Regions from separate parts of the Thiomicrospira aerophila AL3 genome, predicted to be linked through region 1. Evidence: predicted binding sites of a transcription regulator. Region 1 holds the regulator's gene; the other holds the start of a gene.
What was found. The regulator PhoB, encoded in region 1, activates phosphate uptake and scavenging genes when phosphate is short. The targets are predictions, from matches to a motif close to GNNTGTCATAAAACTGTCANAT.
Positions count from the first base shown of each region.

Region 2: the regulator PhoB is predicted to act here: its motif matches at 8,711-8,732, upstream of ppk1 (polyphosphate kinase 1).

Region 1 is NZ_CP007030.1:456,583-468,140, forward strand. Features, by position in the region: gene THIAE_RS02185 (ABC transporter permease subunit) at 1-34, shown strand, start outside; gene pstA (phosphate ABC transporter permease PstA) at 57-1,694, shown strand; gene pstB (phosphate ABC transporter ATP-binding protein PstB) at 1,726-2,541, shown strand; gene phoU (phosphate signaling complex protein PhoU) at 2,558-3,289, shown strand; gene phoB (phosphate regulon transcriptional regulator PhoB) at 3,314-4,024, shown strand; gene phoR (phosphate regulon sensor histidine kinase PhoR) at 4,040-5,395, shown strand; gene THIAE_RS02215 (PstS family phosphate ABC transporter substrate-binding protein) at 5,490-6,458, shown strand; gene THIAE_RS02220 (GNAT family N-acyltransferase) at 6,538-8,253, shown strand; gene THIAE_RS02225 (PhoX family protein) at 8,280-10,232, opposite strand; gene THIAE_RS02230 (methyl-accepting chemotaxis protein) at 10,243-11,558, opposite strand, start outside.
Region 2 is NZ_CP007030.1:321,666-333,223, forward strand. Features, by position in the region: gene argB (acetylglutamate kinase) at 1-909, shown strand, start outside; gene THIAE_RS01575 (sulfite exporter TauE/SafE family protein) at 1,090-1,857, shown strand; gene THIAE_RS01580 (SixA phosphatase family protein) at 1,864-2,397, opposite strand; gene pyrE (orotate phosphoribosyltransferase) at 2,384-3,031, opposite strand; gene THIAE_RS01590 (hypothetical protein) at 3,229-3,753, shown strand; gene THIAE_RS01595 (flavodoxin domain-containing protein) at 3,757-4,857, shown strand; gene ppx (exopolyphosphatase) at 4,862-6,379, opposite strand; gene ppk1 (polyphosphate kinase 1) at 6,493-8,637, opposite strand; gene THIAE_RS01610 (AI-2E family transporter) at 8,788-9,867, shown strand; gene dut (dUTP diphosphatase) at 9,867-10,343, shown strand; gene THIAE_RS01620 (cation-translocating P-type ATPase) at 10,340-11,558, opposite strand, start outside.

The DNA.
Region 1 (11,558 bases):
TCAGCGTATGCGTAAAAAATACGGCTCACTGTAACCCAAGATAAAAGGAATTAGACATGAAAACATGGATGAATAAAGGCGAACATTGGGTATGGTTTAGTGCTTCTGCCGTCAGTATCGCTGTTGTATTAGTATTTGGTTTATTGCTGATGATCTCAGCACGCGGGTTGAGTCATTTTTGGCCGCACCAGATCTATGAGTTTAAAGTAGAACAGGCGGCCGGCCCTGCGGTTTATACCGCTGAAATTCATAACACACGTGTGCGTGTGTTTGAAGATCCGCAAAACTCGGGCATGAGCTTACGTGAAAATCAAATCTTGCTCAAAACCGCGAACCGCGATGTATTTGGTATCGATTTTCGTTGGATTAACGAAAGCAATATCACCGCTAAAGAAGTAGCGAAAGGCATTACGGTCTTTGAGCGTTACTCTCATGGCGATTTGTTTGGTTATATCAACGCCTTTGAAGTGAATGGTGAGCGGCTTGATGATTTGCAGGCGGTTAAAAATCGTATGCATGCGCAACTAAAAGAAAGCCGTCAGATTCGTAAAGAACTGCGTCGTATTGAAAAAGGTCTTATCGGGGGCATTAACTACCAACTAGAACAAATCCGTTTTGAACAACGTCGTTTAGATCAGCGTGGTCAGCTTACTCAAGAAGCGATAGCTAATTTCGATGCTGAACGTGCGCGTTTAAATCAAGAGTTTAGTGAGTTAGAAACAGTTCGAGCTGAGCTTTACAACCGCTTACGAGCTTTAGGTACGGTCGTTGTGACGCTATCAGATGGCTCAGAACGACGTTTAGGACTTGATCAGGTAGTCGATTTTTGGCAACCGAACGATATGCATTTGGGTCAAAAAACCGCGTTCTTTTTAGGTTCAATTAAAAACTTCTTGTTAGACGATCCGCGTGAAGCCAATACGGAGGGTGGGGTATTTCCTGCTATTGTCGGTACCTTCACGATGGTTATCCTTATGACATTGTTTGTAATGCCTATGGGTATTTTGGCTGCAATCTATATGCGTGAATATGCTAAAGAGGGCCCAGTATTAAAGCTGGTGCGTATCTCGATTAATAACCTAGCCGGTGTACCCTCTATCGTATTCGGTATTTTTGGTTTGGGCTTCTTTGTTTACGTACTCGGTTATTCGATTGACCAAATGTTTTATAGCCATGTGTTACCTAACCCTACCTTTGGTACACCAGGCCTGCTATGGGCGGCCTTAACCATGGCGCTGTTGACCTTGCCTGTGGTGATTGTATCAACAGATGAAGGTTTATCCCGTATTCCACGCGCGCTTCGCGAAGGCGGCTTGGCCTTGGGTGCAACTAAGTTAGAAGTGATTTTGAGGATTATCTTACCCATGACAACACCCGCCATTATGACCGGTTTGATTTTAGCCATCGCGCGTGCTGCGGGTGAAGTGGCGCCATTGATGCTGGTTGGGGTCGTGAAGTTAGTGTCGGAGTTACCAGTGAATACGAATCCACCGTTCGTACATTTGGATCAGAAGTTTATGCACCTAGGCTTCCATATTTATGATACCGGCTTCCAAAGCCCGAACGTTGAGGCTGCACAGCCACTAGTCTATGCCACTTCCTTGTTGTTGGTATTGGTCATCGTGAGCTTAAACTTGGGCGCGATTATGATCCGCAACCGCTTACGTGAAAAATATAAATCACTCGAACATTAATTGACAGAATTTAGGTTAGAAGGAAAAAGTTATGAGTCAGAACATTAGTGTAAATACGGGGCGTGATCACCGCAATATGAATCTTGCGGAAGAGAAAATCGCGATCCAGGTTAAAAATTGGGATTTGTATTATGGCAATTCTCAGGCCTTAAAGAATGTCACCATGGATATTCCTGAAAAGCGCGTAACCGCGTTTATCGGGCCATCAGGTTGTGGTAAGTCAACTTTACTGCGTTGCTTTAACCGTATGAACGATTTGATTGATATCGTTCGTGTCGATGGCAAGATGTATATTCATGGCCAGGATATGTATGCCAAAGAATTAGATGTGGCTGAAATTCGTCGCCGAATTGGTATGGTATTCCAAAAACCAAACCCCTTCCCAAAAAGTATCTATGAAAACGTCGCCTATGGTTTGCGTTTGCAGGGTGTCAACAATAAATCGACCCTTGATGATACCGTTGAGTGGGCGTTGCAAGGCGCGGGCTTGTGGAAAGAGGTTAAAGACCGTCTAAATGAAAATGCCTTGGGTATGTCGGGTGGTCAACAGCAGCGTTTGTGTATTGCGCGCGCGATTGCAATTCAGCCTGAGGTGATGTTACTAGACGAACCCACTTCAGCCTTAGACCCCATTTCAACTTTGGCAATTGAAGAATTGATTTTTGAATTGAAAAAAGACTTCACCATTCTGATTGTGACCCACAACATGCAACAAGCGGCTCGTGTGTCGGATTACACCGCGTTTATGTATATGGGTGAGCTGATTGAATATACCGATACGGATGGTTTATTTACCAACCCACAGGTTAAACGCACAGAAGATTATATTACAGGCCGTTACGGTTAAAAGAAGGGTAGTCGAAATGGAAAAACAAGAATTTGGTTCACATGTATCTGGTTCATTTAACCGTGCGCTTGAAGAGTTATTTAATCAAGTATTAGAAATGGGTGGTTTAGTAGAGCGTCAGTTGGCTAGCGCCATTCATGCTGTGCAAAACTACGACATAAATGAAGCAAAAGAGGTCATAAATCTTGATAAGTTGGTCAACCAACAAGAAATTGAAATTGACCGTTTAAGTGTGCGTCTATTAGCGCGTCAGCAACCGACCGCCTCTGATTTACGTTTGGTTATTGCGGCCATTCGCTTAGGTGTCGATTTAGAGCGCATGGGTGACGAGGTGGTTAAGATTGCCAATATGGTTGTGCATATCGCTGAAATGGATGATGGGCGTTGCCAAGGCTTAAATGGTTATAAGCAATTGATTGAAATTGCTTCACGTGCTACCGAGATGTTACAAAAAGCCTTGAATGCGTTTGTGCGTTTAGATATCAAAGGTTGCGGCAGCATTATTGAGGAAGAAGAGCGTGTGGACGAACTCTTTAAAGTGACGACTGATGAAGTCATGGCGCTGTTTAAAGATTCGGATGTCGATGTGGTATGTTTGTTCGAATTGATTTATGCTTTACGGGCAAGTGAGCGCATTACCGATCATGCTCGAAATATGGCTGAAACCATCATTTATTTGGTGAATGGTCAGGAAATGCGTAATATTGACCCGAATCGTTTAGCTGAATTTTTAGAAAATATTAGTTAATCGATGACCATGATGAGAGACTTTATGCCCCCTGCCAAAATACTTGTCGTAGAAGACGAATCCGCCATTCGTGATATGTTGCACTTTACCTTAAGTTCAGCAGGCTATGATGTGGTTTTGGCTGCTAATGCTGAACAGGGTTGGCAGAAAATTCAAGATGACGCACCGGATTTGCTTATTCTGGATTGGATGTTACCCGGTATTAGTGGGGTAAAGCTTGCGCAACGTATTCGACAGGATGAGAAAACGCGTAGTTTACCGATTGTGATGTTAACAGCGCGCGGTGAAGAAACCGATCAAGTGATGGGTTTTGATGCGGGCGCTGATGATTATGTAGTCAAGCCGTTTTCTCCTCGTGCTTTAGTCGCGCGTATTCGTGCCTTGTTTCGTCGTCAGGATCCAGAAACTCAAACCACAGAAGTGTTGCAACTAGGTGAGTTGAGAATGGATTTGGCCAGTTATCGTTTTTGGGCGAAGGAGCAGGAGGTCCGCATGGGACCGACTGAGTTTAAGCTGATGCAGTTTTTTATGCAGCATCCTAATCGGGTCTATTCGCGGGGCCAACTATTGGATCAGGTCTGGGGGCAACAAGTGGTGGTTGAAGAGCGCACAGTCGATGTGCATATTCGCCGCTTACGCAAATTGCTTGAACCGCTACAATGTGAAGATTATATCCATACTATTCGTGGTGCCGGTTACCGTTTTTCGGAACCCGACCCACGCGCTGCTGATTAATGTTGAGCAATCATTATGCTTGGCATTAAGCCACTCTTTGACTTATCAAAACGCTTACGCTTCCATGAAGAAGTAATTGGCATTGCGGTGCTTATTTTTTTAGCGACGATTGCCGGCTTAATTACCCAAGCCTGGGGCTGGTCTTTTTTATTGATTTTTTTGTTATATGTGTTGCGCAATATGTTTTATTTTGCGCGTTTTTTACGCATGGTGAAAAGTGCTGACTTGGAAGCCCACCAAGTGCCTTTTGGGGTTTGGGGTGATATTTTTGATAGTTATTTTGAAAAATCTTTTCAAGAAAAGCGTCAAATCAAGCGCTTAAAGTCGGAAACGGATCAAGTTCAACAGGCGATGAACCTCCTGCCTGATGCGCATATTTCGTTATCTAAAAATTTTAAAATTGAATGGATTAATCATGGTGCCGAAGCCTTGCTTGGATTAAATCAAAGCGATGTTGGGCAGTTGATTACCAACTTACTGCGTCAGCCGGAGATTATTGCTTATTTTGAAGCGGGTGAGTTTGATCAAACGGTCGAGTTCTATCAAACCCATCAAAGCACGCAGCGCTTGAGTGCGTCGATGGTGCCTTACTTTCAGCATCATTTCTTATTTATTGTGCGCGATATTACTGCAGCCCATAACCTGGCACAGGTCCGTCGTGATTTTGTAGCCAATGCGTCACATGAGTTACGCACACCCTTAACCGTGTTGAGCGGCTATTTAGAGTTAATGCAAGATGATCATGAGCGTTTACCGGTATTGTGGCAAAACCCGGTAGAGCAGATGAATAGTCAGGCACAGCGGATGCAAAATATCATCAATGATTTACTAACCTTGTCTGCAATTGAAGCAGATAGTTATAAAACCCCACCTGATTTGGTCGATATGCAAGAAGTCCTCACTGTTCTTGAGCAGGATATGCATCTACTGAGTCAAAATGAGCATCAGATTAAGTTTGAGATAGCGACCCATAAAAACCTGTTTGGCTTGGTGGAACCTCTACGCAGTGTGTTTGTAAATTTGGCCACTAATGCAGTTCGTTACACACCGCCGGGCGGCAAAATTACTGTACGTTGGCTTGAAAATGAGCAACATCAACTCGTGTTTGAAGTTCAGGATACGGGCATTGGTATTTCCCGTGAGGATATTCCTCGTCTAACTGAACGCTTTTACCGCGTCGATACCGCTCGTTCACGTAGTTCAGGCGGCACCGGGCTTGGCTTGGCAATTGTTAAACACATTATCGAACGTCATCATGCCAAGCTCGATATTCAAAGTCGTTTAAAAGTGGGTTCTACTTTCCGCGTTATTTTTCCCGCTGCCATGACGCGTGATCCCGTCATGCATCACGTCGTTGCGCAATTGTCATAAAACTGTCAAATCTTGTTCATTAAGCTGTTACCTTGCAACACCATACTATGCAGGAAGTTTAAATTCACTTAACTCTCCTAAGGAGCTTTAAATTATGCTACGTCGTAAACTTTTAGCCGCTATGGGCTTTGCTGCTGCTACATTAACACTACAACCAGCTATCGCAGCTGTTGATCCAACCTTGCCAAATTATGAGCGTACCTCGGGTATTTCGGGTTCATTAAGCTCAGTGGGTTCTGATACCCTTAACAACCTAATGACTAAATGGGCTGAAGAATTCAACCGTTTGTACCCTAACGTAAACGTACAGATTCAAGGCGCGGGTTCTTCAACTGCACCGACTGCCTTGACTGAAGGTGTATCTCAGTTTGGTCCAATGAGCCGTGCGATGCGTGCTGGCGAAATCGCTGCTTTTGAAGCACGTTATGGTTATGCGCCAACAGAAATCGGTGTGGCCATTGATGCGTTAGCGGTATTTGTTCATAAGGATAACCCGATCGAAGGATTAACTTTGCCACAGGTTGATGCATTGTTCTCATCAACTCGTGCTTGTGGTGCGCGTCAAGATGCGACTTCTTGGGGTGATGTGGGTCTAACCGGTGAATGGGCGAATCGTCCAGTACAGCTTTACGGCCGTAACTCAGTATCAGGTACCTATGGTTACTTCAAAAATATCGCGCTTTGCCGTGGTGACTTCAAGAACTCTGTAAACGAACAGCCAGGTTCTGCTTCTGTAGTACAGGGTGTATCTGCCTCTATTAACGGTATTGGTTATTCAGGTGTTGGTTACCTAACCTCAAGCGTACGTTCAGTGCCTTTAGCGCGTGCTGAAGGTGAGCCTTTCTATGAGTCATCACCAGAAAACGCGGCAAACGGTAACTTCCCATTAGCACGTCTATTGTACGTTTATGTGAACAATCCACCTTCACAGGCTATGGAGCCAGCGGTTAAAGAATTTATGACTATGGTTCTTTCTCAGCAAGGTCAGCAGGTTGTACTAGATAGTGGTTATGTACCATTACCACGTTCAGCTGCAGAGCGCGAGTTACGTAAACTAGATTAATTTGTTGTGAAAACACAGATTAATTGATTTAAAAGCCCAGCCTTGTGCTGGGTTTTTTTATGCTTGAGGAGTTTTTAGCATGATTAATATTGAGCGCACCCTAGTGAGTCATTATCCGCAGTTGCTGGCGCAACCGGGCGCCAAATGGCTCATTAAACTACTGCGTGCCATTACCCACGAAGATGAAATTAATGAGTTTATTCAAGCTAATCAGCATCTGCGTGGGTTTCATTTTTTAGATAAGGTGCTTGAAACCTTTCAATTTGATTATCAAGTCGCCGCCAGCGAATTGAAACGCATTCCAGCCGAAGGACGGGTCATGATTGTGGCAAATCACCCCATAGGTTCCTTAGATGGCCTTGCTTTACTAAAGCTTGTGCGCTCGGTGCGACCCGATGTGCGCATTGTTGCCAATCAGTTGCTGAGTGAATTAGAGCCGATTCGCAGTTTATTTATCCCGATTGATAATATGTCAGGCAAGGTTTCGCAAAAACAACAATATAAAGCCATGAAACAGGCGTTAGAAGACGATCAAGCCTTGATTATCTTTCCAGCTGGTGAAGTGTCGCGTATTCGTCCGAATGGCGTGCGTGATGGGAAATGGAAAGCAGGTTTTTTACGTCTGGCTTTGAAAACCGACGCCCCCATTTTACCTATTCGAATTGAAGCACGTAATTCGGCCTTGTTTTACAGCCTATCAGCGATTTATAAGCCCCTCGGTACCGCAATGTTGATTGAGGAAATGTTTAAGCAAGAACAGCGCGGCTTAGTATTTCATGTTGGTAAGTTGATTTTGCCCAAAACGCTGGTTGCACTTGACCTAGATCAGGACTTATTGGCAGCGCGTTTTAGAAAGCATATATATCGTCTTGGTACGCCGAAGAAATTGCGTAAACCGCCATTGTTCGCAGAAGTGAATACCATTGCGCATCCTGTCGATGGCAAGGCGTTACGTAAAGCCTTACGAGCGGCAGAGTTGCTGGGTCAAACCTCCGATGGTAAACACATTTATCTTTATGACTTTCAAGAAAACTGTCCAGTGATGGACGAGATAGGTCGTTTAAGAGAACTGACCTTCCGCACCGTTGAAGAGGGCACCGGCCTACCCAGTGATATAGATGCGTATGACCGTTATTTTCGACATTTGGTGCTTTGGGATGACGAGGCGTTGGATATAGTCGGTGCCTATCGCATTGGTGAAGGCGCTAGGATTGTCGCTGAAAAGGGATTGGCTGGGTTTTATAGCGCCAGTTTATTTGAGCTAGACGAGCCGTTACTTCCCAAGCTGCAACAGGGCATAGAGCTGGGACGTAGCTTTGTGCAACCCAAATACTGGGGTATGCGCTCGCTTGATTATTTGTGGTATGGCATAGGCGCCTATTTAAAAGCGCATCCAGAGGTGCAGTATTTATTTGGTCCGGTCAGTTTAAGTGCGGCTTATCCAGAACCAGCCAAACAGAAAATTTTGAGCTTTTACTGGCAGCAGTTTGGCGCGAAATTACCGGGGGTACAAGGTCATACGCCTTATCTGCTGTCTGAATCAACCTTGACAGCGGCTCAGGCTGATTATGCCCAGGATTATGCGACATCCTTTAAGCGCTTAAATTATCAACTTGAACAAGACGGGGTAAAAGTACCGACGCTATATAAGCAATACACCGAGCTTTGTGAGCCTGGAGGTTGTGAGTTTCATGGGTTTAATTTAGATGCGGATTTTGGCGGCTGTGTAGATAGTTTTATTCTGGTGTCGCTGGACAAGGTGAAGCCCAAAAAACGACAGCGTTATTTGGGCTAGGGTTATTAAGCAATCAGGCGGGAGCGTTAAGTGCCGATGACCCCGCCGTCGGTTTTGGTAATCACCACCGTGGCTGATCTAGGCACACCATAGCCCATGGGCCAGCGTGAACTAAATTGATTGCGTTTAAACGCGTCAGCCGTGGTGGTTGCGCCCGGGTGCTGCACGTTGATAAAAAGCGTTTTGCCATCAGGTGTAGCGGTAATGCCGGTGATTTCTTGGCCAATTGGACCGACTAAGAACCGGCGTAAATCACCGCTAGCTGGATCGCAGGCTAACATTTGATTATTACCAAATTGGCTAAAATCACCCGTATTCAATACACGCTCACTCATATCGGTTTGAATCCACAAACGACCATCCTTATCAAACCATAGGCCATCTGGGGCATTAAACTGGTTGGTATCATTGAGCGGCACACCAGCAAACTCTGAATCACTTTGATCGCCTGCCAACAAAAAAATATCCCAGTTAAAGTGAGTTGGCAGGGTGGTGGATTCTTGCCAGCGGATGATATGACCATAAGGATTGCCTGCGCGCGGGTTGGCTGCATCTACCTGTTCGGCTTGGCGGCGGGTGTTATTGGTTAAGGTGAAATAAACCTCTCCAGAGTTTGGGTCAATCGCGCCCCATTCAGGGCGATCCATTTTAGTGGCGCCCATTAGATCAGCGGCTAAGCGCGTGTTGATTAATACATCGCCTTGGCTATCAAAGCCATTTTCAGCGGTTAAAGGTCCTTGTCCAAAGACTAATGGTAACCACTCACCTCGACCATCCTCATGGAATTTGGCTACATACAGCGTACCCTTGTCTAACAGGTTGGGCTGCGGCTTATTTTTGGAATAAGTGGTATCGCTTACATAACGATAAATATATTCAAAACGGGCATCATCGCCCATATAGCACTCGATCGGTTGACCCTCAATAGCGGGTCTAAAAATCACGCCTTCATGAGCAAAACGACCTAATGCAGTACGTTTAATCGGTGTGCTATGCGGGTCGAGTGGATCAATTTCAACCACCCAGCCAAATTGATTCGGTTCATTAACAAATTCATCGTCGGCTTTAAAACGCTGGAATAGGTCAGCATGAGTCGCAGAGCCTTTAGCGCGCTCCCAAGCATAACGTCCTGACGTTTCGCTGCGCACGCCGTAACGTTGTTGTTCACGTGGTTGACTGGTGGGGTTATAAAAATAACCCGCCCAGTTTTCTTCACAGGTTAAGTAGGTACCCCAAGGGGTTACGCCATGCGCGCAGTTATTAATTGTGCCGCGGGCTTGAGTACCCTCTGGACTAAATGGTGTGCGCATTTTTTCATGTCCACGCGCCGGACCGCTAATCTCCATCAGGGTGGTGGCATCGATGCGGCGATTGAGTGGACTGGTCGTTGGTAGCCATTCGCCTTGCTCATCACGTTTAATGTGCACGACAGTGACACCGTGCGCGGCCATTTCATCTAACACCTCTTTGGCGTCACGATGCCCTTCGGAATCAATGTACACCGCAGATGAGCTGAAGGTGCGTCCCTGATAACTGTTATGCAAAAAACGCGGCTCAATATATTCATGATTGAGCACGAGTAAGCCTTCACCATTGCCGCCATAGATGGGGAAAAAATGCATCCCATCATGATGACTGCCAATAGTAAGTTCTTGGTCAGGGTGGGGCAGACGCGAGCCAAAAGGCAAAATGACCTGGTATTGATAGCCCTCAGGTAAGATGATTTTATCGGCTTCACTGACCATGACAGGGTTAAACCCCAGTCGAGAAGCAGGCCTGCTGACGGTTGATGGCGTACTTTCATTTGCCAAAGCCGCTCCTTTAGGAAGGGTTAAAAACGCCAAGCCTAAGCTGCCGATTAAAAAGTCGCGGCGCTTGAGCTTGGGTGCTAACACCTGGTAAAACTCAGTGTTATTGCTGGTATTACACAAGCGCTCATCCGCGTCTTGGTGATCAATACGATGGTTAGTTAAGGTCATTACTTTCTCCTTAAGCAGCAGGAAGCTGCACCAAATTAGCCTTATTGGAAGCAGGTAAAGCGTGGCGCTTGGAAGGTTCAATCAATCTAAATTGACTGACCTTTTGTTCAAGACGCGTGACTTCATGAATAATGTTGGCTGAGGTGCTGGCAATTTGTTCAACCAAAGCAGCATTTTGCTGGGTGGTATGGTCAATAGCCGACAGCGCGTCATTAACCTCTTGAATGCCTTCATTTTGACGATTTAAGGCAGTATTCATTTTGCCAATTTTAGTGTTAATCTTCTGTACTCTTGCCAGGGTGTCAGCAAATATTTGTTGGGTTTGATGGCTGAGGGTCATGCCCTTACCAATTCGTTCAATATTCATGTTACTGGCTTGTCTAATTTGTTTGGAAACCTCAGCCGTACGTTGTGCTAGATTGCGTACCTCTGATGCCACCACTGCAAAGCCACGCCCAGCTTCACCGGCTCTGGCCGCTTCCACTGAGGCATTGAGTGCCAACAGATTGGTTTGGAAAGCGACTGAATCAATCGCGTCAGTCAAGGCACTGATATCATGGCTTGCTTCTTGAATAGCGGTCATCGCATTAACCATTTCACTGACTGTTGCCGAGCCTGTAGTAGAGGCCTGGAACATTTGTTCTGTGCTTTGCGAGACATCTTGCGCATCCGCCATAGTTTGGTTGACATCTACCACCATGTCGAGCATGCTTTGAGTGGTTTGTTGCAGTGCAGCAGCTTGTTTTTGGACACGATCATTGAGATCTTGATTGCCGCTACTAATCTCATGAATGCCGTGGGCGGCATGATCTGAGGCATCTCTTACTTCGGTCAGCATTTGGCTAATACTCTGTGCCATGCGCATCATGTGTTGGTTTAGCTCATGAAGCTTGCCATTGAATACAGCCTCAGACTGGTGGCTAAAATCCCCCTGACTAAATGCTTCAAGAGCCGCTGATTTAGCATCTAGTGCTTCCGCTAGGCGATCTAAAGATTCATTTAGATAGCGTTTTAGATTAGCCAGATCTCCAGGCATCTTGAGGGTAACACGTTGGCTAAAGTCACCTTCTCGCATTGCATGGGTCACATGACGAATATCTTCTATTGCTTGGTTTTGAATGTTCATCGCGTCTTTAATAGCTTGGGTGACGATTAAAAATCGACCTTGCTGATTTTGGCTGTCAATGCTGAGTTTATAGTCCCCACCAGCCAAGGCCTGCGCGGCGGTTTCGACTTGGTTCAAAGTTTGTTCGATATTGGCCAAGCTCGCGTTCATTTCTGTAGCTAGCTTGGCTAAATCACCGCGGTAATCCCCGCTCATGCGTT
Region 2 (11,558 bases), 130 kb from region 1:
GTACAAAAAACCATGAACCTTAATAAAGACCAAGCCAAAAATATTGCCTCGGTATTAGCCGAGGCGTTGCCCTACATTCAGCGTTTTGCGGGTAAAACGATTGTCGTTAAATACGGCGGTAATGCGATGACTGAAGATCACCTAATGGCTAGTTTTGCGCGTGATATCGTGTTAATGAAATTGGTAGGCATGAACCCGGTGGTGGTGCATGGTGGCGGCCCACAAATTGGTGACCTGTTAAAACGTGTCGGCAAAGAATCTGAATTTGTGCAAGGAATGCGAGTCACCGATACCGAAACCATGGATATTGTCGAAATGGTGTTAGGTGGTTTGGTCAACAAAGAAATTGTTAACCTGATTCATCAGCATGGAGGTAACTCGGTGGGCTTGACCGGCAAAGATGGCAATTTGATCATGGCGAAAAAATTAAAAGTCACCAAATTTACGCCTGATATGGATGAACCAGAAATTATTGATATTGGTCATGTCGGCGAAGTGTCACGAATTAACACCGGCGTGATTGATATGTTGATTCAAGGCGACTTTATCCCGGTTATCGCGCCAGTGGGTGTTGATGAAGAAGGGCATTCTTATAATATCAACGCGGATTTAGTGGCCGGTAAAGTGGCCGAAGCCCTTCAGGCCGAGAAACTGATGTTGCTCACCAATACACCAGGCCTGCTAAACAAGCAAGGCGAATTGTTAACAGGTTTAAATGCTAAGATGGTTGATGAGCTGATTGCTGATGGCACGATTTATGGCGGCATGCTACCCAAAATTCAATGTGCCCTAGATGCAGTACAAGGTGGTGTAAAAGCGGCACACATTGTTGATGGGCGCGTAGATCATGCGGTGATGCTTGAGGTCTTTACCGATGAAGGCGTGGGTACCCTAATTACCGCACGTTAAACCGCTCTAACGGTCAGGGCTCTCACCCTCTAGCGCGGCCTCCTTCGGCTTTTTGCTGCGCAAAAAGAGGCGTCGGCAGACTAGAGGATTACGCCCTTTATTTCTAGCTTTGAGTCTGCAACATCAACTAAAAGCGAAGTCTCTTAATTTGAGGTTTCGCTTTTTTATTTGGAAGCGTCTGTGTTAGAACAAGTTTTGTTATTTTTTATTTCGCTGGTAGCGAATTTATTATCCGCGCTAGCCGGTGGCGGCGCAGGCTTGCTACAGCTGCCGGCTTTGTTGTTTCTAGGGTTGCCGTTTGGGGTGGCCTTAGCAACGCATAAGGTCGCCAGTGTGTTTTTAGGCTTGGGGGCAACCGCGCGACATTGGCGCAGTTCAACGCTTGATTGGCGATTTGCGGCATTTATTCTAGCTTGTGGGTTACCCGGTGTCGTGCTTGGCGCTAGTTTTATTTTACAGGTAGACGAACGTTGGGCGACCTTGGCTCTGGGGTTGCTAACTCTCAGTTTAGGCATTTATTCCTGGCTAAAGCCTGAACTAGGACAAATTTCACAGCCGCAAAATCGCCAAGTAGCAGGCCTGCTAATTGGTGGTATTGTGATTTTAATGATTGGCGTGCTAAATGGGTCACTCACCTCCGGTACGGGATTATTTGTCACACTGTGGTTAGTGCGTTGGTTTGGTCTTGATTATAAAACGGCGGTTGCCTATACCCTGGTGTTAGTTGGCATTTTTTGGAACGGCATGGGCGCTTTAACCTTGGGTATTTTAGGTGACATTATGTGGAGCTGGCTGCCCGCGTTAATTTTAGGGTCGCTAATTGGCGGTTATTTAGGCGCGCATTTGTCGATAGTCAAAGGCAATAAGCTGGTTAAACGTGCATTTGAAGTGATTACCATTTTAGTGGGCATGGCGCTCATCTACCAGGCCTGGTCACTTGGGAGTTAATAGGCGTTAAGCGATGAACTTGTGCGTTAGCGTCTTGGGCCGCACTAGCGTGACTAATCGCATTGAAAGGCCTGGGCAATCCTGCCAATCGCCATCGAACTCAAACAGGGCGATAGCGCCAGTAGGCATGACTTTATTGGCTTGCATAGCTGGATGATCTGTTTGCGCATTTAACTGCTTTTCCAGCTGCTCATAGCCTGGGTTGTGCCCCACCAGCATTAAACGCTTAATATCTGGATTGACCTTGCTGATAATCGCAAGTATTTGGTCGGGTTCGGCATGATACAGCTGCGAATCGAATGTGGTTGGAATAGGTTGCAGTCGGGTTAAAAACTCAAGGGTTTGTTTGGTGCGCACAGCAGAAGAACATAGCACCTGCTCGGGTATCAGCTTTTCTGATAGAAGCCAGTTCGCCATGCGTTGCGCGGCTTTTACTCCACGCGTCGCGAGCGGGCGGTCATGGTCAGCGAGGCTCGAATCAGACCAATCTGACTTAGCATGACGCCACAAGAGTAATTGACGGCAATTATTTGACACCATATTGACTACGATAAGCTTGCATAGCGGATAAGGTCGCAGCTTCGCCTGATTGTTTCGCGCCATCGGCTAGATAGGCAATCAAGTCATTCAGATTTAAAATGCTCATCACGGGTAAGCCATATTGTTGCTCGACTTCTTGAATGGCGGATAACTCACCTTGGCCGCGTTCCATACGGTCTAATGCGACCACTACGCCAGCAGGGGTAGCCCCATGTTGATGAATTAAATCAATCGACTCCCTAATCGCAGTGCCCGCAGTAATTACATCGTCAATAATCAAAATACGCCCGTTAAGGGGATGGCCAACAATTTGACCCCCTTCACCATGATCTTTAATTTCCTTACGGTTAAAGGCATAAGGCTTGTTGATGCCATGATCACGTGCTAAGGCAACACTGGTTGTAGCGGCGAGTGGAATCCCTTTATAAGCCGGGCCAAATAGTACATCAAACTCCACACCTGACGCAGCAATGGCTGCAGCATAGGCTTGAGATAGTTGATCTAGGTGCGCACCGGTATTGAATAAACCGGCATTAAAAAAGTAGGGGCTAATTCGGCCGGATTTTAGGGTAAATTCACCCCATTTCAATACACCGACATCGGCAATAAAATTGATAAAGTCTGCTTTATTCATGATGACAACCTTTGTTAATACGCTAAAAATAATGCCTCAAATCATAGAGGGCGATGTTGCATCTGGCAAGCCTTTTTCATCGCAGATTGCGCTTAGCTCTGTTAAGCTGGCCTGGGACTTGCTAAACTACTGATTATTGAATTAATTAACCTATTAACCATCCCATACCATCATGAACGCGCAGCGAGGCAGGACACATGGCAATCGACTTACGTAAGGTCGAACCTCTGGGTTCAAAAAGTGTATTGCTCGAACAGGCAATTAAAAAAAATCGCGGTAAACAAAAAGCCAATGGAGCCAGTTACTTAGAAGACATCGATTTGTCTGATATGCTCAATCCAGATTACGAATGGCTTAATCAAGACAAAACCGCCCTGCAAAACCTAGTCCAGCAAATGGACAAAGCCATTGCGCAGCTATCTGAGCAAATGCGCGATATGGGCACACAAACGCGCCATATTGAGCAGTTTAGTCGTCGTTCTAAAGCGCAACTGGAAGAAGAGCAGGCTTTGTTGTTTAAACAAATCCAAACGCTTAACACGATTTTGAAACGCCAAATCGCGGTGCTCGATGGGGTTGAACGCCAACTTGAACAGGTTGAAATTCGTCAAATGAGTATTTTGCCGCAATTGGTATTAGGTCTGATGGCCGGCTTGGCCTCAGCGGTGACCATTTTAGTGGCCGCACCTTGGATGCTTAAACTCGTAGCTGGATTTAGCTAGTTCATGCATGCACGTGTTATTGAAAAGTGGTTGCAAACCCATCCTGACTCGCCGCAACCTGCTTGGCTCGTTACCCTTGAGGCCGACTCACCATTGGTTTATGAACCGGGCGACTGGGTAACAGTAACCGGTGTTAATCAGCCAGCGTGGGCGAGGGCGATTTTAGCGCAATTGAATCTTGATCCTGAAACGCCAGTAACCTTGCGCCGCCACGGCGATGTCAGTGCGCTTGATGCTTTAATTCATCATCTTGAAATTACCTTGCTCGATCCTGCGCTGCTCGGCAAGTTGAGCCGTCAGTTGGGCTTGAGTTATTGGCCAGATCGTGACGCGATGCGTGCGTATGCCGACAGCCGCGATTTGCTTGATCTATTAATTGAATACCCCGATATTGCGCAACTGGGAGTCGAGCTGTTGCCATTGCTAACGCCGCTGTTGCCTCGCTATTACTCGATTGCCAGTGCGCCCAATCCTTCGGCGCCTAACCAACTGCAGATTCTGTTCAAACAACTTGAAATTCACCAGCATGGCCGTACCCGATATGGGGTAACTTCGACCAGTTTAGCCAGTGCCGATACCACCGCTAATCGCAATGCTATGTTTGAGATAGCGATTAAACCTAACCCACAATTTAAACTGCCGGTTGATCCAACCACGCCGGTGATTATGGTGGCAGCAGGCACAGGTTTAGCACCGTTTTTAGGGTTTATGCAAGCCCGTGCAGCACAAGGTGCTCGCTACAATCAACTCTATTTCGGTGAAACCCATGCCGCGCAACGTTTTCTAGCTCAAGCACAACTTAGCGGGTGGCAACAAGCAGGCCTGCTACAACTCGTTACGGCTTTTTCACGTGATCCACAGCCGGTTGACTATCCAACGCCTTATTATGTGCAGCATGCCTTACTTAAGCAGCAGGCCTGGTTAGATGCGTGGCAAGCCGGAGGGCATATTTATGTTTGTGGCAGTAAACTTGGCTTGGCAAAAGGCGTCGAATCGGCGATTAAGCAGGCCTGGTTAAATCATGGGCTGTATGCGGCAGACGCGTTAGACCAGGCCTGGTTAGATGCGCGCAAAAGTGGCCGCATTGCATTAGATGTGTATTAAGACGTTATTGAATGGTCAGATAAAACCCCGCGGCTTCAAGACGTTTAGCTTCGATATCTAAATCCATCGCGGTCAGTGGATGTTGCGCTAACCAACCTTCCTCAAACACTAAGCTCAACCGATGCTCTAAAGAGCTGGCATCAATATGCAATAGCACCTCAGGTGAATCTAAATCACGACCGCGATGAATGCGCACCGCTAAACGAAGCAATACGGTTAAAAATATTAATTTGGTATTGTGGGGTTCAAACAAGTTATCAAAGGCTTCTTTAATAAATTTACCGCGATGATTGAGCATCATAGCGGCGAGCATTTGTTTTTCTTGGTTGGTAAAACCGGCGAGATCCGTGTTTTCGAGCAGATAGGCTGAATGGTGACGATAGCGTTTATAGCTGATGGCCATTCCGCATTCATGTAACTGCGCGGCCCACTCCAGCAGTTTTGGATAGTTGTATTCGGTATCGTGCAGCTGCCAAGTATTGTGTGCTTGATGGTACAAGCGGCGCGCTGTTTGGGCGACTTGTTTGGCTTGCGCCGTATCGACCCGCATCCAGTTTTGCATCGCCTGCACACTCTGTTCGCGACTGTCTTCATTATGCAACCGACCCAAGGTATCAAACACTAGGCCTTCACGTAATGCATTTTGGCTTACCAGCATACTGGCAATACCGAGCTCTTCAAAGGTGGCGATTAAAATCGCTAAACCGCCGGCAATGACAGGGCGACGGTCATCTTTTAAACCAGCAATAGTGGCATCCATGGCACTACCGGCTTTTATTAACTCGCCACGCAGCTGTTGTAAACCCGAAAGCTGAATGCTGCCATCACTGCTCCATTGATTATCCACCAGAATTTGGCTAATCGACTTGATGGTTCCCGACGCCCCATAGGCGCTATCCCAGCCTTGTTTGGTCAGGTTTTTGCGGTGTGGCCGTAAGATTTGACGTGCGCTCGCAATTGCTCGACTCATGCGGTCAGCGGTAATCACATCATCGGCAAAGCAAGATTGGGTTAAACTGACACAGCCCATTTCGGTGCTGGTTAGATGTTGGTTGTCAAAACCCTGGCCAATAATATATTCGGTACTACCGCCGCCAATATCCATGACAAGTCGCTGTTCATTGCTTTTGGGAAGGCCATGCACCACGCCTAAAAAGATCAGTCGCGCTTCTTCTTGTCCAGAAATAATTTCAATGTGATGACCTAGTGCCTCGCGGGCGGCGCGTAAAAAACTGCGCGAATTTTGCGCATTGCGTAGCGTGTTGGTGCCTACGGCGCGGATGTTTTGTACCGGCAAATGTTTAATCAGCTGGCCAAAACGAGTTAAACAACTCAGCGCACTATCAATGGCGTCATCCGATAACCAGCCCTGGGCGTCCAGGCCGGAACGTAAACGCACCATCTCCTTATGCTTATCGATTACCTGAAGTTGATGATCACGCTGGCGCGCTAAAATCATATGAAAACTGTTTGAACCTAAATCAATGGCCGCGTATAAATCAGATTCCGGACTCTCGTTCATAAGTATCTTTGTTCACAATGGGGGAAAGGCAAGGATTCAAGTGTACCCCATTTTTTAGCGACCAACCAAGCAAATTGGCTGGTTGCGCTGTCAAAAATGGGATAGAACTGTTACTAGCTGGCACTTGGGTCGCCTTGATATTGACTAATCAACTGCTGTTGCGCATTGACAGTCGGTTCATCATCACTCAAGGGAGGCGTAACCAGTTCATAATGCCCATCCTGCTGCAATAACCAGGCAGAGGTATTGTCCTCTAAGTATAAAGCCAATCCTTCAGTAAAGACTTGCTGAAAGCACTGCGGGTCCAGAATTGGGAAGCAGGTTTCCACGCGCGCTAATAGGTTTCGGCTCATCCAATCGGCACTGGAGCAATACAACTCGGGTTCGCCGCCGTGATTTTCAAAATAATAGACACGATGGTGTTCCAAAAAGCGGCCGATAATTGAGCGCACTTGAATATTTTCAGACAAGCCTGGCACACCTGGCACTAACGAACAAATGCCACGAACAATCAAATCGACCTTTACACCGGCTTGTGACGCCTCATAAAGTGCATCAATAATTTGCTTTTCTTGCAAACCGTTCATTTTGGCAATCACGCGAGCGGGCTTACCATTGCGCGCGTTTTCAGCCTCACGCTGAATCCGTTCAATCATGCCGGAATGCAGGGTAAAAGGAGATTGCAACAAGACTTTTAGATCTTTGGTATTGCCTAAGCTGGTGAGTTGTTGAAAGATTTTGGTGACATCATTGCCGATGTCCTTGTGGCAGGTAAACAATCCAAAATCAGTATAAAAACGCGTGGTGATATGATGGTAGTTACCTGTGCCTAAATGCACATAATGGCGTAATTTGGAGTCTTCACGGCGCACCACCAAAATCATTTTGGCATGGGTTTTATAGCCCACCACGCCATAAACTACATGCACTCCGGCATCTTGCAAGCGGGTCGCTTGTTGAATGTTATTGTCTTCATCAAAGCGGGCGCGTAACTCGACCACTGCGGTGACTTCTTTGCCATTTTTGGCGGCGCGCACAAGGGCATCAATAATCGCCGATTTTTCACCGGTACGGTATAGAGTCATTCGAATTGCCAATACATCGGGATCTTTAGACGCTTGATTTAAGAAATCAATGACCGGGGTAAAGGCATCATAGGGGTGATGCAGCAAAATATCCTGGCGAGCAATATGTTGAAATAAGCTTTCACCGTCTTTTTTGCGCGAGAACAAGCGGAAGGGGTTTTTATTCACCGGCTTGGGCTTAAACGGCTTGGGTACATGAGGCGGAAACATTAAATCCGGACGATTGACTAAATTCGGCACCGCATCTAAGCGATGCAAGTTGACTGGGCCATGCACCTGATACAAGGCGGTCTCGTCCAGTTTAAAGCGGTCGAGCAAATAATCCATCATCGCCGGTGGACAATTATCGGCCACTTCTAAACGAATCGCATCGCCAAATTGACGACCATATAACTCGCCCTGTAGGGCGCTCATAATGTCATCAACTTCTTCCTCGTCAATAAATAAATTGGTGTTACGCGTTACTCTAAATTGATAACAACCGGTCACCGTCATACCAGGGAATAAATTAGCGACATTGGAATGCAGGATAGACGACAAAAACACGAGATCGTTGTCACCATCTGTCGCCTCAGGCGGCAGCTTGACCAAGCGCGGTAATGACCGTGGCACCTGCACTATAGCCAAACCATTTGAACGCCCAAACGCATCCTTGCCTTCTAAGGAAACAATAAAATTTAAACTTTTGTTAAGAATTTTAGGGAAAGGGTGCGACGGGTCGAGACCCATTGGGCTAAGTACTGGCTTTAATGAATCCAAAAAGTAATTGCGAATCCATTCTTTTTGTTTTTCATTCCAATGGTTGCGGCGTACAAAGCGAATCCCTTCTTTTTCCAACGCGGGAATCAAAATATGGTTAAGGGTGTAATATTGATCCTTGACAATATCATGCGCTGCCTCAGTGAGCTGCGCTATCGCATCGCGTGGGACGAGGTTATCTGGGTGGGTCCGCGCCGCAGGCTCTTTAGCCAGTTCGATTAAACTGGCTAAACGTACTTCAAAAAACTCATCCATATTCGAGCTGGAAATACACAAAAACTTTAAGCGCTCTAACAAAGGCACCTGGGCATTTTTAGCTTGAGCTAATACGCGGCGGTTAAACTCCAGCAAACTGCGTTCGCGATTGATATAAATGGGTTGCACAGGCGATGTAGGTTGAGTCGTATCTGTCATGGTAGTCCTCGCGGCAAAAGCAGATTGAATGAAAATATTTATCCCCTTATTTTAACTTAAATTACCCCTAGCAACATGACGCTTTGATGACGAGCACCCTGTCGAGGTGCTAAACTGATGCCACTCATTTTTAGTAGGACATATTCCACCATGACAGAGAGCAAAGGCCTTAATTGGTTAGTCGGATTGGCCGCGATTATTATTATTCTCGCCGGCCTTAAAGCCGCTGAATCCATTACCATTCCGATTATGTTGGCGTTGTTTATTGCGATTATCAGCAGCCCATTTTTAAGAATGCTCACCAAGCGCGGCATTCCCGGTTATGCGGCCGTGCTAATTGTGTTGTCGGTGCTGATTATTGTTGGCGGCGGGTTGGTGTCGATTGTTAGTCAGTCAATCAATGCGTTTATGTTGCAATTGCCGCATTATCAAATGCGCTTACAAATCATGCTAACCGGCCTGGTACCGCTCGCCGAACAGTTTAATATCCCTTTAACCCGCGACATGATTATGCAGCACATTAATCCGGCTACGGTGATGGGCTCCATCGGCACGGCCTTATCCGCTGTCAGTTCACTCCTTACCAGTACCTTTTTAGTGGTGTTTATTGTTATCTTTTTAATGATGGAAGAAGCGCAATTACCCGCCAAGCTTAAAGCGGCCAGCAAGAAAGCGAATTTTACGATTGAGCTGACCAGTGGCTTTATGGATCGTGTTAACAAATATTTGCTCATTAAAACCATCATCAGTTTTATAACAGGCCTACTGGTTACCTTATGGCTAATGTTTTTAGGCGTTGATTTTCCTATACTCTGGGGCTTAGTGGCGATGCTAATGAATTTTATCCCCAACGTCGGCTCGCTGATTGCCGCGATTCCAGCGGTGTTGCTGGCGATGGTTCAACTCGGCTTTGGTGATGCCGCCTTTGTCGCACTGGGTTACATCGTGATTAACGTGCTGATGGGTAGTTTAATTGAACCACGCTACATGGGCAAAGGGCTAGGTTTGTCGCCGTTGGTCGTGTTTTTATCATTAATACTCTGGGGTTGGTTATTTGGTCCCGTTGGGATGTTTTTATCTATCCCGCTGACCATGATTGTTAAGATTGCCCTTGAGCAAAACGAAGCGACACGTTGGATCGGCATTATGCTGTCAAATGAAGCGCCGTCTGTCATAGAACCTGAGCATCTAAATACTTCTACAACTCAAGAATCAAAAGGAACCCAATAATGTTAAACGTGCAAGATAGTCTGACCCTTGAATATAAAATCTTAGACCCACGCATCGGTGACACGATTCCATTTCCTGCCTATGCGACCGAAGGATCAGCAGGCCTGGATTTACGGGCCGCAATTGCCGAACCCCTCACCATTGTGCCAGGGCAAACCCTACTCATTCCCACGGGGTTGGCGGTACATTTAGCTCATCCAGGTTTGGCTGCAATGATTTTACCGCGTTCAGGCTTGGGGCATAAACACGGTTTGGTGTTAGGGAATTTGGTGGGGTTGATTGATTCAGATTATCAGGGCGAACTGAAAGTATCCTGCTGGAATCGGGGCAATCAGCCTTATGAAATTGCAGTAGGTGAGCGGATTGCACAAATGGTGATTGTGCCGGTACTGCAACCGCAGTTTCAACAGGTAAGCGAATTTAGTGATGCCAGTGACCGTGGCCAAGGCGGCTTTGGTCATTCAGGGCGAGCCTAGAGCCAGTGCCATCGAAACAGCTTGTTAGCGCCCGATAAGATCAGGGTTGGCAAGGCCGCAATGAACATAACAATGAGAAGATGCTCTATCGTCAGTGCACTCGTCCCAAGTACCAGCTGACCCCATGACCAATATACCATCAATATCGATAAGCTGGCCGAGGCCAGCACCATCAGCACTAATGCGGGATTGTTGAATGGATTGCGATCATAGAGCGTGCCAAAACTGCGAGCGTCAAAAATATGGACAAGCTGGCCAAAAATAAGCGTCATAAATGCCAAGGTTTGTGCATAGCTTTCGGCGTAGCCCTGTAAGATAGCCCATTGAAATACGCCAAAGGTAATGGCGCCCAGTACTAAGCCTCGAACAATAATTTTGGTGCCTAAATGTTGCGCAAATAAACTTTCCTGGCTTGATCGAGGTGGGCGAGACATAACATTTTTTTCTGCTTGATCAATGCCCAGTGCAAGTGCTGGCAAGCCGTCGCTTATTAAGTTGACCCATAAAATCATTAGGGGCGCGAGTGTCAGCAGGGGCTCATTGGTGATGAAAGCAAAGGCAAATAATAGTGCGCTGACTTCACTGACATTGGCCGTGAGGCCTTGACGAATAAATTTGCGAATATTGTCATAAATCCGCCGTCCTTCTCTTACGGCCATGACGATGGTGGCAAAGTTATCATCGAGTAAAATCAGATCAGCAGATTCTTTGGCGACCCCTGTGCCAGCTATGCCCATGGCGACCCCTATGTCAGCGCTGCGCAGTGCCGGTGCATCATTGACGCCATCTCCTGTCATGGCGACCACTTCTTGATTGGCTTGCAAGGCTTGAACTATGCGCAGTTTGTGTTCGGGGGTTACGCGTGCAAATACACGCACTTTCTTAACGGCCTGAGTCAGTTGAAACTCGTCGAGTTGATTTAATTCTTCACCGACTAAACATGGTGCTTCAGCTGTAGTGGTAATGCCCATTTGAAAGGCAATGGCTTTGGCTGTTTCGGCATGGTCACCGGTAATCATGGCAACAGCAATGCCGGCTTCGTGACAATCAGCAATTGCTGTTATCGCTTCAGGTCGAGGCGGATCAATAATACCAAACAGACCCACTAGGGTTAAATCATATTCCAGTGACAAATCGGGTTTTGCCGCTTCGGCGGGTGTCAATGGTCGAATGGCCACCGCTAAGGTTCGTAACGCCTGTTGCCCAAAAGACGCG